DNA from 4 places in the Duganella paludis genome. Region 1 is predicted to be linked to each of the others. Evidence: predicted binding sites of a transcription regulator. Region 1 holds the regulator's gene; each other region holds the start of a gene.
The links. The regulator FNR, encoded in region 1, switches genes on or off when oxygen is low (the NO sensors DNR and NnrR bind a similar motif). The targets are predictions, from matches to a motif close to TTGATNNNNATCAA.
Positions count from the first base shown of each region.

Region 1 (3,579 bases):
TGACCTTCGGCCCGTGGGAATGGTTCTGGGTGGTGTTCTACAGCTTTGCCACCTACGGCAACGCCGGCTGGCTGCGCGAGCAGGTGTGCAAGTACATGTGCCCGTATGCGCGCTTCCAGAGCTCGATGTTCGACCGCGACACCCTGATCATCACCTACGACGCCAAACGCGGCGAGCCGCGCGGCCCGCTGTCGAAGAACAGCCACGGTAATGGCGGCTCGTGCATCGATTGCTCGCTGTGCGTGCAGGTGTGCCCGACCGGCATCGACATCCGCAAGGGCCTGCAATATGAATGCATCGGCTGCGCCGCCTGCGTCGACGCCTGCAACGGCGTGATGGACAAGACCGGCCAGGCGCGCGGCCTGATCCGCTACAGCACCGAGCGCGCCATGGAAGACCACCTGACGCCGACCGAGATCCGGCGCCGCGCCTTGCGCCCGCGCGTGAAGATCTACAGCGCCGTGCTCGGACTGATCATGCTCGCCACAGCCGGCGCGCTGACCCTGCGCACGCCGCTCAAGCTGGACGTGATCCGCGATCGCGGCTCCATGGGCCGCGAGGTCGAGGACGGCATGATCGAAAACGTCTACCGCCTGCAGATCATGAACACTTCCGAACAAGCGCACGTGTACAAGATCGCCGTGGGCGGCATGCCGACGCTGGCGCAGGTCACCGCCGACCAGGTGATGGTGGAGGCCACCGAGACCAAGGGCTATCCGATCCGCCTGCGCACCGCGCACGGCGCCGGCAAGCCGGGCTCGAACAAGATCGAAGTCACCCTGACCGCAGTCGACGATCCGTCGCTGCATGTAAAAGAATCCGCGGTCTTCATTGTGCCGCGCTAAGGAGAATGTTCATGAACACGCTGACTATGCCGGTCGCGCCGTGGTGGAAACAACGCTGGCCGTGGCTGCTGATGGCCGGCCCGGCGATTGTGGTGACGGCCAGCATCTACGCCGGCTACCTGGCCGTCTCGGCGCCCGATGCGCTGGTGGTGGGCGACTACTACAAGCAAGGCAAGGCCATCAACCAGGATTTGCGGCGCGACCATGTGGCGTCGCAAATGGGACTGTCGGTGGCGCTCGGCTACGATGCCGCCACCGGCACCCTGAGCGGACGCATCAACCGCAAGGATAGCGGGCCACTGCTGCTGCATCTGTCGCACGCCACGCTGCCGGAAAAGGATATCAAGCTGATCCTGGTGCCGGACCAGGACGGCACGTTCAGCGCCAGCCTGCCGCTGCTCGAACGCAGCCGCTGGATCGTGCTGGTGGAAGGGAAGAAACGCGATTGGCGCCTGGCCGGCGCCTGGACTTGGCCGGCGCAGCGCGGCATTGCGCTGTTGCCGGACTAAGGCTTCCGGATCAAGCGCAGGTTTCAGTGCCGGCGGTGATGGCCTTGAGCAGCGGCGGGTTGAGCAGTTCGATCTCGCGATTGCTGACGCGCACCAGGCCTTCCTTCTTGAACTTGGACAGCAGGCGGCTGATGCTTTCGATGGTCAGGCCCAGGTAGTTGCCGATCTCTTCGCGCGACATGCGCAGCTGGAAGGTGTTCGGCGAATAGCCGCGCGCCTCGTAGCGCGACGACAGGTTGACCAGGAAGGCGGCGAAGCGCTGGGTCGCCTGCATATTCCCCAACAACAGCATCACGCTTTGTTCGCGCGTGATTTCCTGGCTCATCATGCGGTGGAAATGGCGCAGCAAGGTCGGCATTTCCGCCAGCAATTGCTGCAAGGTGCCAAACGGAATCTCGCACACTTCGCTGTCTTCCAGCGCGATGGCGGTGCAATGGTGTACGTCGGCGCTGATGGCGTCCATGCCCAGCAGCTCGCCGGCCATCTGGAAGCCGGTGATCTGTTCCGCGCCGGCGCGGTTGACCTGGTAAGTCTTGAAATGACCGAGACGGATCGCGTACAGGTTCTGGAAGCTGTCGCCGATGCGGAACAGCGTCGCGCCGCGCGCCACCTTGCGGCGGCGGCCGATGATCTCGTCGAGCCGCTCCATGTCATTGTTGTCGAGCCCCATCGGCAGGCACAGCTGGTGCATGCTGCACGAAGCGCAGCTGGCTTTCAGCACCTCGATGGTGGTGCCGGGAATAAGCAGCGAAGGAAGTTCTCGTATCATGCGGCCAGTGTAGCCCATCAAGCGTCGTTTGGCGCCTATTCCGCAGTCATCCGATCAAGTATTCGCGCGCCATTTGTCTTGCGCGATGCAAGCGGCTTTTCACGGCGGCGACCGAGTCGCCTGTCTCTTGGGCGATTTCCGCGATCGACAATTCTGCGAAGTCGCGCAGCAGCACCACCTTCAGGTAATCGGCCGGCAGCGACTCCAGCGCGCCGATCAACTCGGTGCGCAAGCCGGCGGTGTCCTGGCGGGCCAGCCACTGCTCGGCGCGTTCGTCGTCCCACGGATCGTGACCGAGCGCGGCGCGGCCGAGGCGGTGGCATTCACGCTTGACCACCTGGAACAACCAGCCGGAAAACGCCGCCAGCATGCGCACCGACGCCAGCTTGCGCGACAACACCAGCAGCGTTTCCTGCACAGCGTCGTCGACATCGGCGATCAAGCAGTTGCGCTGGGCGTAGCGGCGGATATCGGGCTGGCACAGCCGCAACAGCTGCGCCAGCGCCGCCGGATCGCCGCGATGGGCGGCGTCCAGCACCGGCAAATGTTGTTCCGCAAGACTCATTATTTCCCTTGTTTCGCCGCCTTGTCGAGGCGGCGGCCGACCATGGCGCACATCGGGCAGAAACCCACCAGCCCGGAAGCGACGATGCCCGCCGCCGAGACCGCCACCACCGTGCCCCACAAACCGCCCAACAGCGCGAAGCCTACATACACAGCGATCAGGCCGACGACCACGCGCAACACGCGCTCCCAAGTTGGTACATTTTTAACATAGAACATTTTGCTCTCCAAATAGTTGTAGAGGAAGACCCTCGGCTACTAAGAGGACCGCGCATCGCATTTGGATTCGCGCCGGTGAAAATATTTTGTTAGGCTACGGTCATGACCCTGCCCAAGCCTCCCACCCTCGACCAGCACCTGTGCTATCTGATCTACAGCACCTCGCTGAAGATGACCCAGACCTACAAGCCGCTGCTGACCGCGCTCAAGCTGACTTATCCACAATACCTGGTGATGGTGGTGCTATGGGAGCAGGACGGGCTGGGCATCAAGGACGTGGCCGAACGCCTGCAGCAGGATTCCGGCTCGGTGACGCCGGTGGTCAAGCGGCTGGAGGCGGAGGGCTACCTGATCCGCAGCCGCGATCCGCGCGACGAGCGCAACCGCGTGCTGACGCTGACCCCGGCCGGCCAGGAGCTGCGCGCGGCCGCCCTCAAGGTCAGCCAGGACTTCGCCGGCCACTGCTCCATCGATAACGAGGAGGTTGCCTCGCTGATGCGCAACCTCGGTAAACTGAACCACAACCTCGGTTCCTGATTTGACCCCATAAAAATTATTTCGAAATTAGCTTGCGCACTAATTAATTGCGCGCTATATTGCTCTTCATGGACGCGACTTAAACAAGTGGCGTTTTTTAAAGACCAACACTTAGCGCACTAATTAATAGCACACA
Region 1 covers NZ_CM136922.1:2,962,172-2,965,750, forward strand. The annotation lists gene ccoG (cytochrome c oxidase accessory protein CcoG) at 1-845, shown strand, start outside; gene ACXZ1M_RS13265 (FixH family protein) at 857-1,354, shown strand; gene fnr (fumarate/nitrate reduction transcriptional regulator Fnr) at 1,365-2,123, opposite strand; gene ACXZ1M_RS13275 (RNA polymerase sigma factor) at 2,170-2,688, opposite strand; gene ACXZ1M_RS13280 (YgaP family membrane protein) at 2,688-2,906, opposite strand; gene ACXZ1M_RS13285 (MarR family winged helix-turn-helix transcriptional regulator) at 3,009-3,443, shown strand.

Region 2 (3,579 bases), 1.7 Mb from region 1:
GCCTTTTGTTTAAAAAAAGGCCCGGTCAAAGACCGGGCCCAAGGCTGGGTAATACGGGAGGTAATACTGAAGCGCTACAACACTGCTTGCTGCTACAACGCCGCCAGCAACTGGCCCGACGGTACGGTGCTGCCGCCTTTGCTGCGCGAGGCGGGCCTGCCGCGCGTGCGAGAAGGCGGCAGGCGGCGTAAGGTTTTCAAGGCTTCCGGATCTTTGATGCCGATGGTGCGCTGGTCGACGCTGATCATGCCGATTTCGTTGAAGGCCGACAGCGTGCGGCTGACCGTTTCCAGCGTCAGGCCCAGGTAGCTGCCGATTTCGTGGCGCGTCATGCGCAGGTTGAACAGCTTGCTCGAATAGCCCATTTGCGCGAAACGCTCGGCCAGCGCCACCAGGAAGCGCGCCACCCGCGCTTCGGCGCTGAGGGCGCCCAGCATGCCGATCATGGCTTGCTCGCGCACCAGTTCGCGGCTCATCACGCCGTACATCATGTTTTCCAGTTCGGGGTGCACGCGGCCAAGCGTGGTCAGTTTCTTGAACGGCAGCAGGATCAGGTCGCAGTCGGACAGGGCCACCGCCTCGGACGAGTAGTGGCGGGTGTGGATGCCGTCCACGCCCAGCATGTCGCCCTTCATCGGGAAGCTGAGCACCTGTTCGTTGCCGTATTCGTCGATCAGCACGGTTTTCAGGAAGCCGGAGTTGACGATGTACAGCGTGTCGAAGGGCTGGCCGATGGTGTGGATGCGCTGGCCGGTGCGGAATTGCACGTGCTGGAACAGCAGTTCCTCGCCGGCGATGGAGCTGGCGGCCGGGATATGCAGCAGGTCGCAGACTTCCTTGAGGTTCGACCAGAGCCGCCCCTGGCGTTGGCGGCCCGCTTCCATCGAGGACGATTGCAACGTCGTCGTGGCTGGACGAATTTCAGTGGTTTGCGTAGACAGCATGGTGTTCTCTCCTGTGGGCAGGTATTTGCTTTAGACAGACGGCGGAACCGCCTGAATGCTGTGCGGTATGGTTTCAGTATGCCAACACAGCCGGGAGATAGATATCAGCAAAGGCTGAATGTAGACGTAGGACTCGCGCCTGCGAATGTAGGAAGACTCCTACGGCCGAGTTCCCTACTCAGGTTTTGAACGGCGACAGCAGGCGGTGGGCCACCGCGTACTGCACCATTTCCGACAAGGAGCTCATGCCCATCTTCTGCATGATGCGGGTCTTGTGGGTGCTGACGGTTTTCACGCTCAGGTGCAGGCTGTTGGCGATCTCGGTGATGGAGCGCCCGGCCACCAGGTAGGAAAAGACTTCGAATTCACGGTCGGACAGCTGCTTGTGCAGCAGCGACTCGTGCGGCATCATGATGTTCAGCGCCAGTTGCTCGGCCACCTCGGTGCTGATGTAGGGCCGGCCAGAGGCGACCTTGCGGATCGCGCCCACCAGCTGGGTGCCGGCGCTTTCCTTGGTCAAGTAGCCTTGCGCGCCGGCGCGGATGGCGCGCACCGCGTACTGTTCTTCCTCGTGCATGGTCAGGATCAGGATGGCCAGCTTGGGCGCCTCGGCCTTGATCTGGCGGATCAGGTCGACCCCGCTGCGGCCGGGCATGGACAAGTCCAGCAGCAGCAGGTCGAAGCCGCCCTGACGCACGTGGCCGAGCACCTCGAAACCGTCGATGGCTTCGCCCACGATGTCGATGTCCGGTGCACCGTCGAGTATGCGCTTGAGGCCTTCACGCATGATGGTGTGGTCATCCGCAATGACGATACGAATCATAAGGATTAGCAGAAAAAGTGATTAATGGTAAATGTTGTTATGATTGAGCTAACCTTATGATCTTACTATAAAACGCCGTCGCGCAGCGCTTATTTACTACCAGGTTCCTTGATCAGCCGGTGCACCAGCACCGGAATTTTGGAATGTTGCAACACCTTGTTGGTTACGCTGCCCAGCAGCAACTGGCCCCAGCCGCTGCGTCCGTGCGAGCCCATGAAGATCAGGTCGCAGCCTTGTTGTTGCGCCACGTCGACGATTTTCAGGCCCGCGCTTTCGTGGAACGAGGTCATCGCTTCGCACGGCACGCCGCGCTTGGCGCACGAGGCCACCACATCCTGCGTATGCTCCTGGCCGGCACGCCGCATGGCGGCGCGGTATTCCTCTTCGCTGGGGTAGCTGGGCGGGATGATTTCCACGTAGATCGGGTACTGGTATTCTGGCGCCACGTACAACACCAGTACTTCCGCGCCCAACTGCTCGGCGAACTGCACGCCGGCGCAGGCGGTTTTGCTGGAGACGGAAGAACCGTCGGTGGTGATCAGGATTTTGCGGTACATGATGGACCTCCTTTCTGAATCAGCTCACAATTTCATTGTAGTCGCGATTTACATTATTGATACTATGGAAAGACTTGATATTTATCAAATAAAACCGCTTTATGCGGTGTCGCAGGGTGTGGACTTTTATGCTTACAACAGCTTTTTTTTGCACTAAAGCACTACTTTTGTGTCACGCGGCATACTCCGTTGTTCTATCCAATGTTAGTATCACCAAATACAGATAGTTTAGGGCAGCAAATTTACCAAATATGGAGAAGCAGGGATTATGACTAACGCCGCTGACGATTTCGACGCATTATTTGAAGAAGTGTCTGCTCAGAGCAAATCCGCAACGCCCGCTCCAGCACCCGCACCCGCGCCGGCCGCTGCTGCGGAAGATGACCTGGAAAGCCTGTTTGAAGAAGTCGCCGCATCGCGGCCGGCCGACGCGGCGCCCGCCGCTGCGGCGGCCCCTGCTGCGTCCGCCGATTCCGGCGCGGCCCCCGCTGCCGGCGCCGAAGGCGATGGCAACGTCATGTTCGAGCGCCTGGGCGGCATCGTGCGCTTGCTGCACGACTCGCTGCGCGAACTGGGCTACGACAAGGCGTTGACCGAAGCGGCGACCCAGATCGGCGACGCCCAGGACCGCCTGGAATACGTGGCCAGCCTGACCGAGCAGGCCGCCAACAAGGTGCTCAACACGCTGGACGAGGGCATGCCCGAGCAGGACGTGCTGTCCAAGCAGTCCAAGGACATGGAAAACCGCTGGGCCGACCTGTTCGCCGGCAAGCTGAGCCTGGACCAGTTCAAGCAACTGGCCGGCGATTCGCAGAAATTCGCGGTGGCCGTCTCGGCCGCCACGGAAGCGGAAAAAGCCCGCCTGCTCGACATCATGATGGCGCAGGACTTCCAGGACATCACCGGCCAGCTGATCAAGAAAGTGGTTCTCATCACCAAGACCGTGGAGCAAGAGCTGGCCCAGCTGCTGAAAGACAACGCGCCGGCCGGCGTGCGCGAGAAGATTGCGCAGAAGGAAGTGTCCCTGATGTCTGGTCCATCGGCCCCGGCCGTTGCGCTGAACCAGGATAGTGTTGACGACCTGCTTGCCGATCTGGGGTTCTAATGGACGATATGCTGAAGGATTTCGTCGTCGAGGCGATGGATCTCGCGGTCAACGTCGAGGAGCACCTGCTGCGCCTCGAACGCGACCCGGACAATAAAGAGACGCTCAACGCGGTGTTTCGCTCCTTCCATACCATCAAGGGCGGCGCCG
Region 2 covers NZ_CM136922.1:1,247,120-1,250,698, reverse strand. The annotation lists gene ACXZ1M_RS05660 (Crp/Fnr family transcriptional regulator) at 93-884, opposite strand; gene ACXZ1M_RS05655 (response regulator) at 1,123-1,767, opposite strand; gene ACXZ1M_RS05650 (universal stress protein) at 1,857-2,324, opposite strand; gene ACXZ1M_RS05645 (protein phosphatase CheZ) at 2,593-3,429, shown strand; gene ACXZ1M_RS05640 (chemotaxis protein CheA) at 3,429-3,579, shown strand, end outside.
Region 2: a site for FNR is predicted at 2,399-2,412, ahead of ACXZ1M_RS05650 (universal stress protein). Genes of this name have one in related genera too.

Region 3 (3,579 bases), 2.9 Mb from region 1:
CTGTCCCAACGCCGGACTGGCGCGCGCGCCGGGCGGCAGCAATAGCGGCAGCGCGGGCACCCGTACCTTCTGCCGGCTGAACAACTTCTATATTGCCAACTGGATGTGCGAAGGCCGTCCCAACGCCAACCTGGTCGTTACTGCGGACAGCGTGCGCAACGAATTCGGCGCCGCCGGTGTTTTCTCTTTCGATGGACTGGGCCGTCCTTACAACGCGAATGACGCCATCGGCGCCTCGACCTTCACCCGTATGGTTCTTACGTTCACGCAGGGCACCAACGTTTCCAGCATCACCATCGAACCGGACACGGGCTATGTTCACTAAGCGCCAGACGGGGCTGACCCTGATCGAGCTGGTGATTTTCATGGTCATCATGGGCGTCGCGGCGGCGGGCGTTCTGGGCGTACTCAACATGGGTGGTGGCGCCAGCGCCGATCCTGTGCGGCGCAAGCAAGCCCTGATGATTGCGGAAGCCTTGATGGAAGAAGTTCTACTCGCGCGTTTCTCCTGCGGCCAGCCCAATCCCAACGTCGATATCGTAGCGGGGCCGGGGACCTGCGCGAACCAGGTGACCATCGGCATACCCGCTGGATCCCGACCTTACGGTAACGTTGCCAACTACGGTAGCTTGGACGGCGTCGCCAACCGCACTTTTGCCGTTGGCGGCGTGGACGTCGACATCAACGGCGTGCCGCTGGGACGGGACGCGGGTCTGAATACGATAGGCAACGCTTCGCTCGGCGGCATCACTAGCACGGTGACTTTGCGCTATCTTCCCACTGCCGCCGAGGGTTTGGGGCCTGCTGCGAACCAGATCAGGTCAAGCGCATTGGAGGTCAGGGCATTGCGCATCACTATTCGCACCACCTACGGTACCGGCAATAATGATTTCGTGGAGCTGGATGCCTATCGCACGCGTTACGCGCCGACGGTGACGCCATGATGAAATCGCGCCCGCCCATCCCACGCACGCAGCTGGGCTTCACGCTGGTGGAAGCGATCATCGTCATGGTGCTGACCGGTATTCTGGCCGGGACCATGATGTTGTTCCTGCGCCAGCCGGTGCAGAATTATGTGGACGCCGCCGCGCGCGCCGACCTGAGCGATACGGCCGATCTGGCCTTGCGGCGCATGGCGCGCGAGCTGCGCGGCGCGCTACCCAACAGCGTCCGGGCGATGTTCGCCAACGGCGTCTGGTATGTGCAGTTCATTCCGGTCAAGGCCGGCGGCCAGTATCTGGCTGTGGAAGACGAAGTGGCCAATGGCACTCCTTTGGATTTCGTTGGAGGGGGCAACCAATTTAGTGTTGTCGGCCATATGCCCGCCGGTGCCGCCGCCATCAACCCGGCAACCGATTCCATCGTCATCTATAACCTGGGTAACGGCATAGCCGGCGCGGACGCCTACGCGCAAACCAACCTCGCGCGGGTCAATGCAGTGAATAACATGCCGAATGGCTGGCTGATTACGCTGGCAAACAACCCATGGGGCGGCGCAACGCCGAATGCTTCTCCCGAGCACCGGTTCAGCGTCGTTACCAGTCCCGTCACTTTCCGGTGCGAGGGCAACGCTACTGGCACAGGTACGCTGGTACGTATTGCTAATCAGGCCTTTACCGCCGCGCAGGTGCCGCAGGCGCTGACGCCGGACATGCCTCGGCTGGCAACCAATGTCCTGGCTTGCAACTTCAGCGCGGATCAAGCTGCCAATGTGAATACCGGCATGATTGGCATGTCGTTGGCGCTGGCGCGGCCGCGCGTCGGCGGGGCAGCTAACGGACTGGAGACGGTGACGCTGGTTCATCAAATTCACGTGGATAACACGCCATGATGCCGCATATCTTACGCAAACAAACCGGGCTGGCGCTGGTGACCGCCATCTTCCTACTGGTGGTGCTGGCCGGATTGGCGGTGGCCGTGGTGTCGCTCAGGACCTCGCAGCAAGACTCGTCGGTCAAGGATGAATTGGGTACGCGCGCATACCTTGCGGCGAAAGGGGGCATGGACTGGGCGCTATTCACAGCGCTGCAAGGCCCGGCCGCCACGCGTGCCGCCAATCTCTGTAACGCGGCACCAGTGAACTTCACTTTGCCGCCCAACACCACATTGTCTGCATTTTCCGTGAATATTACTTGTACGTTTGACCCGCTTGGCCCGCGTTCCTACGGCGACGGCAGCCCCAATGATCGGACCGCTGGCCACTTCCTGATCACCGTTACGGCCTGCAATGCCGCAGCCTGTCCCGCCGCCGTTCCCGGACCTGATTACGTGCAGCGGGTGATCACCGCGCAGCTTTAAAGACGCAACTGTGTGGAAATGTGTGTATTTTTGCGGAATCATTGTAATTTTAAGCATGAAAAGATCTACAACTTGAATATAATCAATCGTCTAGCGCGCAAACTTCGTGTGTTGATCTATGAGCTTCTTTAAGCGAGCTAAAAAAACCGATGGATGGCTTACTGTCACTTTTCTGAGGGACGGTGTTTGCGCGGGCCGCGTTCAGCGCAGGCGCGACGCCAAGGCCATCGTCGAGCTGTCGGCGTTCTATCCGTCCGACGCCGCCGTCTCGCCCGAAGCGCTCGACAAACTCAATAAAGACCTGAAGGCCGGCGGCTATTCCTGCGGCACCATGCTTAGCGGCGGCGAGTACCAGCTGCTGATGGTCGACGCTCCGAACGTGCCGCAAGACGAATTGAAAACCGCCGTGCGCTGGCGCTTGAAGGATATGCTCGACTTCCACGTCGACGACGCCACCATCGACGTGCTCGACATTCCGGTCGATGCCAGCAACGCCGCGCGCGGCCACTCGATGTTTGCCATCGCCGCCCGCAATGCCTTGATCCAGTCGCGCCAGGCACTGTTCAGCGAAGCCAAGCTGGCGCTGACCGTGATCGATATTCCCGAGATGGCGCAACGGAATATCTCGGCGCTGCTGGAGACCGAGGGGCGCGGTCTGGCCATGCTGTCCTTCGACGGCGACGGCGGCCTGCTGACGATTACTTTCAAGGCTGAGCTGTACCTGTCTCGTCGCATCGATGTCACGCTGGCGCAACTACTGGAGCGCGATTCCGAGCGCCAGCAAACCTATTTCGACAAAATCACGCTGGAGCTGCAACGCTCGCTCGACCACTTCGACCGCCAGTTCTCGTTTGTGAACGTGATCAAGCTGCTGCTGGCGCCGACCGGCGCCGATGGCCTGCACGAACACCTGGCCACCAATCTATACATGCCGGTGGAAGCGATGACGCTGGACGATGTGTTCGATCTCAGCAAAACACCGGAACTGCAGGACGCGGCCCAGCAGCAGCGTTTCTTCCTGACGCTGGGTGCGGCGTTGCGGCATGAGGAGGTGCATCTGTGAGCCAGCAGATCAATCTCTTCAATCCCATCTTCCTCAAGCAGAAGAAGATTTTCACCGCCTTGCCGATGGCCGAGGCGCTCGGCGTGATCGTTGCCGGCGCCTTGCTGCTGACCTGGTATGCCGGTCAGAGCGTGGCCGCGTTGGAGCAGGAAGCCATTGCCGGCAAAGCCGCGCTGGCCAAACGCGAGCAGCGCCTGGTGCAGACCAAGGCGCAGTTC
Region 3 covers NZ_CM136922.1:5,908,412-5,911,990, forward strand. The annotation lists gene ACXZ1M_RS26160 (pilus assembly FimT family protein) at 1-325, shown strand, start outside; gene ACXZ1M_RS26165 (type IV pilus modification PilV family protein) at 315-944, shown strand; gene ACXZ1M_RS26170 (PulJ/GspJ family protein) at 941-1,831, shown strand; gene ACXZ1M_RS26175 (agglutinin biogenesis protein MshP) at 1,828-2,298, shown strand; gene ACXZ1M_RS26180 (agglutinin biogenesis protein MshI) at 2,417-3,361, shown strand; gene ACXZ1M_RS26185 (hypothetical protein) at 3,358-3,579, shown strand, end outside.
Region 3: a site for FNR is predicted at 2,371-2,384, ahead of ACXZ1M_RS26180 (agglutinin biogenesis protein MshI). Genes of this name have one in related genera too.

Region 4 (3,579 bases), 1.3 Mb from region 1:
AGCCATGGTCGGCGGTGATCACCACCAGGTCGTCCGGTTGCAGCTTGGCGATGAACTCCGGCAGGCGCGCATCCATTTCGTGCAGCGCATTGGAGTAGCCCTTGACGTCGCGGCGGTGGCCGAAGGCCTGGTCGAAGTCGACGAAGTTGACGAAGGTCAGCGACTTGTCGCCCGCTTCGTCGGCCACTTTCAGCAGCGCGTCGAACAGCGCCATATTGTCCTTGCCCTTCACCACGCGCGATACGCCTTGCGTCGCGAAGATGTCGCTGATCTTACCCAGCGCGATGACTTCGCCGCCATCGTTCTTCACGTGGTCGAGCAGCGTCGGCGCCGGTGGCGCCACGGCGTAGTCGTGACGGTTGCTGGTGCGGGTGTAGTCGCCGTTGGCACCGGTGAACGGACGCGCGATCACGCGGCCGATGTTGTACGGCTCCACCAGTTTGAAGGCGATCTCGCACACTTCATACAGGCGCTCAAGGCCGAACGATTCTTCGTGCGCGGCGATCTGCAGCACCGAGTCGGCCGAGGTGTAGATGATAGGCTTGCCGGTGGCGACATGCTCGTCACCGTGCTTGTTGATGATCTCCGTGCCCGATGCGTGGCAGTCGCCCAGGAAGCCCGGCACGCCGGTCAGCTCCTGCAGCTTGGCGGTCAGCTCGGCCGGGAACGACGGCACGGTTTTCGGGAAGTAGCCCCAGTCGAATTCCACCGGCACGCCGGCGATTTCCCAGTGGCCGGACTGCGTGTCCTTGCCGGTCGAACGCTCGCGCGCCGCGCCGTAGGCGGCGGTGAAGCCTTCGCGCTGGGTGAAGCCGGTGGCCCACTCGCCGCTGGCCAGATGAGCGGCGGCGGTCAGGCCCAGTTTTTCCATGGTCGGCAGCGACATCGGCGCGCCGCTTTTGGCGACGGTGGCGGCAATGTGGCCGAAGGTGTTGGCGCCGACGTCGTTGTACTTCGCCGCGTCGGGCGTGGCGCCCAGACCGAACGAATCGAGCAGCAGGATAAATGCGCGTTTCATAACGTACTCCTAAAATGCAAAAGGGGCGGACCAGCCGCCCCTTGGGTATCTTACGCCTGCGGCGTTTTAGCCACGTTGGCCAGGAAGCCCAGGATGACTTCGATCAGCGAAGTCGCTGCGATGGCGGCGTACTTCAAGGTCTGGTCATGCGACAGCGGGAACGGCGACAGGCCTTCTGCCAGGTTGGTGATGGCCGACACGCCCACCACTTTCAAACCGCAGTGACGCGCCGACACCACTTCCGGCACCACCGACATACCCACCACGTCCGCGCCCAAGGTCTTGAACGCGCGGATTTCCGCAGGCGTTTCAAAGTTAGGACCGGCGTAGGCGATGTACACGCCTTCGTGCAGGGGCACGTTTTTCTCTTTGGCCGACGCATGCAGCAGTGCGCGCAGGTCGGCATCGTAGGCGTTGGCCATGCTGAAGAAGCGCGGACCGAAACGCTCATCGTTCGGGCCCATCATCGGGGTGCCCGGCAGGTAGTTGATATGATCGGTCAGCGCCACCAGCGCGCCGGCGTCGACTTCGGTGCGCAGCGAACCGGCCGCGTTGGTCACGAACAGCATTTCGCAGCCCAGCAGCTTCATGGTGCGCACGGCGCTGGTCATCACGCCCAGGCCGTAACCTTCGTAGACGTGGCCGCGGCCCTTCATGCACACCACCTGCACGCCCGACAGGGTGCCGATCACCAGTTCGCCGGCGTGGCCGTGCACGGTGGAGATCGGGAAGCCCGGCAGTTGGTCGTAGCCGATGGTGACGGCGTCAGTCATTTGTTCCGCCAGCACGCCCAGGCCCGAACCGAGGATCATCGCCACGCGCGGCTTGAAGCCTTCTGGAAGACGGGCGCGAATGATGTCAGCTGCCTGGAATGGGGAATTGTTAGACATGGAAATCCTCTGTTTTTTTGATGTGGCTGGGGAAGCTGACACTATGCATCATCGTCCATATGTATGGCAAATACCATTTTTCTTAGCCATTTATATAAAAGTGATATAAATGAAGGGTATTATAAATCGAGGCAAACTTAGCCGCCGCCGTGTCGTTGACTTGATTCGGACAAAAGTTTATCATGCAGGACAATTGTTTATGAGGTCACTACCGTGTCCGATTCGTCCAAAAAAGAACAGCTCTACCAGCTGATCCGCGCCAACCCCTTCATCTCCCAGCAGGATCTGGCGGTCGAGCTGCGCCTGTCGCGCTCCGCCGTGGCCGGCCACATCGCCGGCCTGATCCGTGAACGCCGCCTGCTGGGCCGCGCCTACGTGCTGCCGGACAAGCGCCCAGTGCTGTGCATCGGCGCCGCCAACCTGGACCGCAAGCTGCGCACTATCGCGCCGATGGCGCTCGGCACCTCCAATCCCGCCACCGCCGAGGAAGTCTACGGCGGCGTGGCGCGCAACATCGCCGAGAACCTGGCCCGCCTGAACCTGCCCACCGCCCTGCTCACCGCCGTCGGCGACGACGCCGCCGGCCGCAGCCTGCAGGACCACGCCGAAGCGGCCGGCATCGACACGCGCGGCAGCCTCAAACTGCAGGACGCGGCCACCGGCACCTATACCGCCATCCTCGACGACAAGGGCGAACTGGTGGTGGCGCTGGCCGACATGGCGCTGTACGACCGCATCACGCCGGAATTCCTGGCCAGCCGCCAGCCGCAGCGCGCGGCCGCCGCCATGACCGTGGCCGACCTCAACCTGCCGGCCGCCAGCATCGCCATCTTGCTGGAGAGCGCGCGCAGCGACAATCTGCCTTTGGTGATCGTGGCGGTCTCGCAACCGAAGATGGCGCGCCTGCCGCAAGACCTGAGCGGCCTGCGCCTGCTGATCCTGAATCGCGGCGAGCTGGAAACCCGCGCCGGCCGCGCCCTGCCGACCGAAGCCGACGTGCGCGCCGCCTGCCGCGAGGTGCAGGCCCAAGGCGCCCAGGACCTCATCGTCACCTGCGGCAGCCAGGGCGTGTACCACACGCGTGACGGCGAACTGGCCTGGCTGGCCGCGCATCAGGTGGACGTGGTGGACGTCACCGGCGCCGGCGACGCCTTTTCAGCCGCCGTCTGCTGGTCGCTCTACCAGGGCAGCGCCGACCTGACGCTGGCCTGCCGCCGCGGCCTGAAGGTGGCCGCGATGACGCTGGAAAGCCAGGAGACCGTCTCGCCGGTGCTGGCCGCCGACATCCTCGACGAAATACACGACTTTGATATGAACGCTCCGCTGTTCCCGAATAAAGGATAAAACCATGCACCAATACCTATTGTTCTCGCCGGAAGTGGCCGCCGCCCGCGCCGCCGGCAAAGCCATCGTCGCGCTGGAATCAACCATCATCTCGCACGGCATGCCGTATCCGCAGAACGTGCAGATGGCGCGAGAAGTGGAACAGATCATCCGCGACGGCGGCGCCGTGCCGGCCACCATCGCCATCATCGGCGGCAAGATCTGCATCGGCCTGTCGGACGAGCAGCTGGAACTGCTGGGCACTTCGCCGGACGCCATGAAGGTCAGCCGCCGCGACCTGCCGTTCGTGCTGTCGCAGAACAAGCTGGGCGCGACCACCGTGGCCGC
Region 4 covers NZ_CM136922.1:4,305,350-4,308,928, reverse strand. The annotation lists gene ACXZ1M_RS19090 (phosphopentomutase) at 1-1,018, opposite strand, end outside; gene xapA (xanthosine phosphorylase) at 1,069-1,908, opposite strand; gene ACXZ1M_RS19080 (carbohydrate kinase) at 2,122-3,252, shown strand; gene ACXZ1M_RS19075 (pseudouridine-5'-phosphate glycosidase) at 3,257-3,579, shown strand, end outside.
Region 4: a site for FNR is predicted at 2,009-2,022, ahead of ACXZ1M_RS19080 (carbohydrate kinase). Genes of this name have one in related genera too.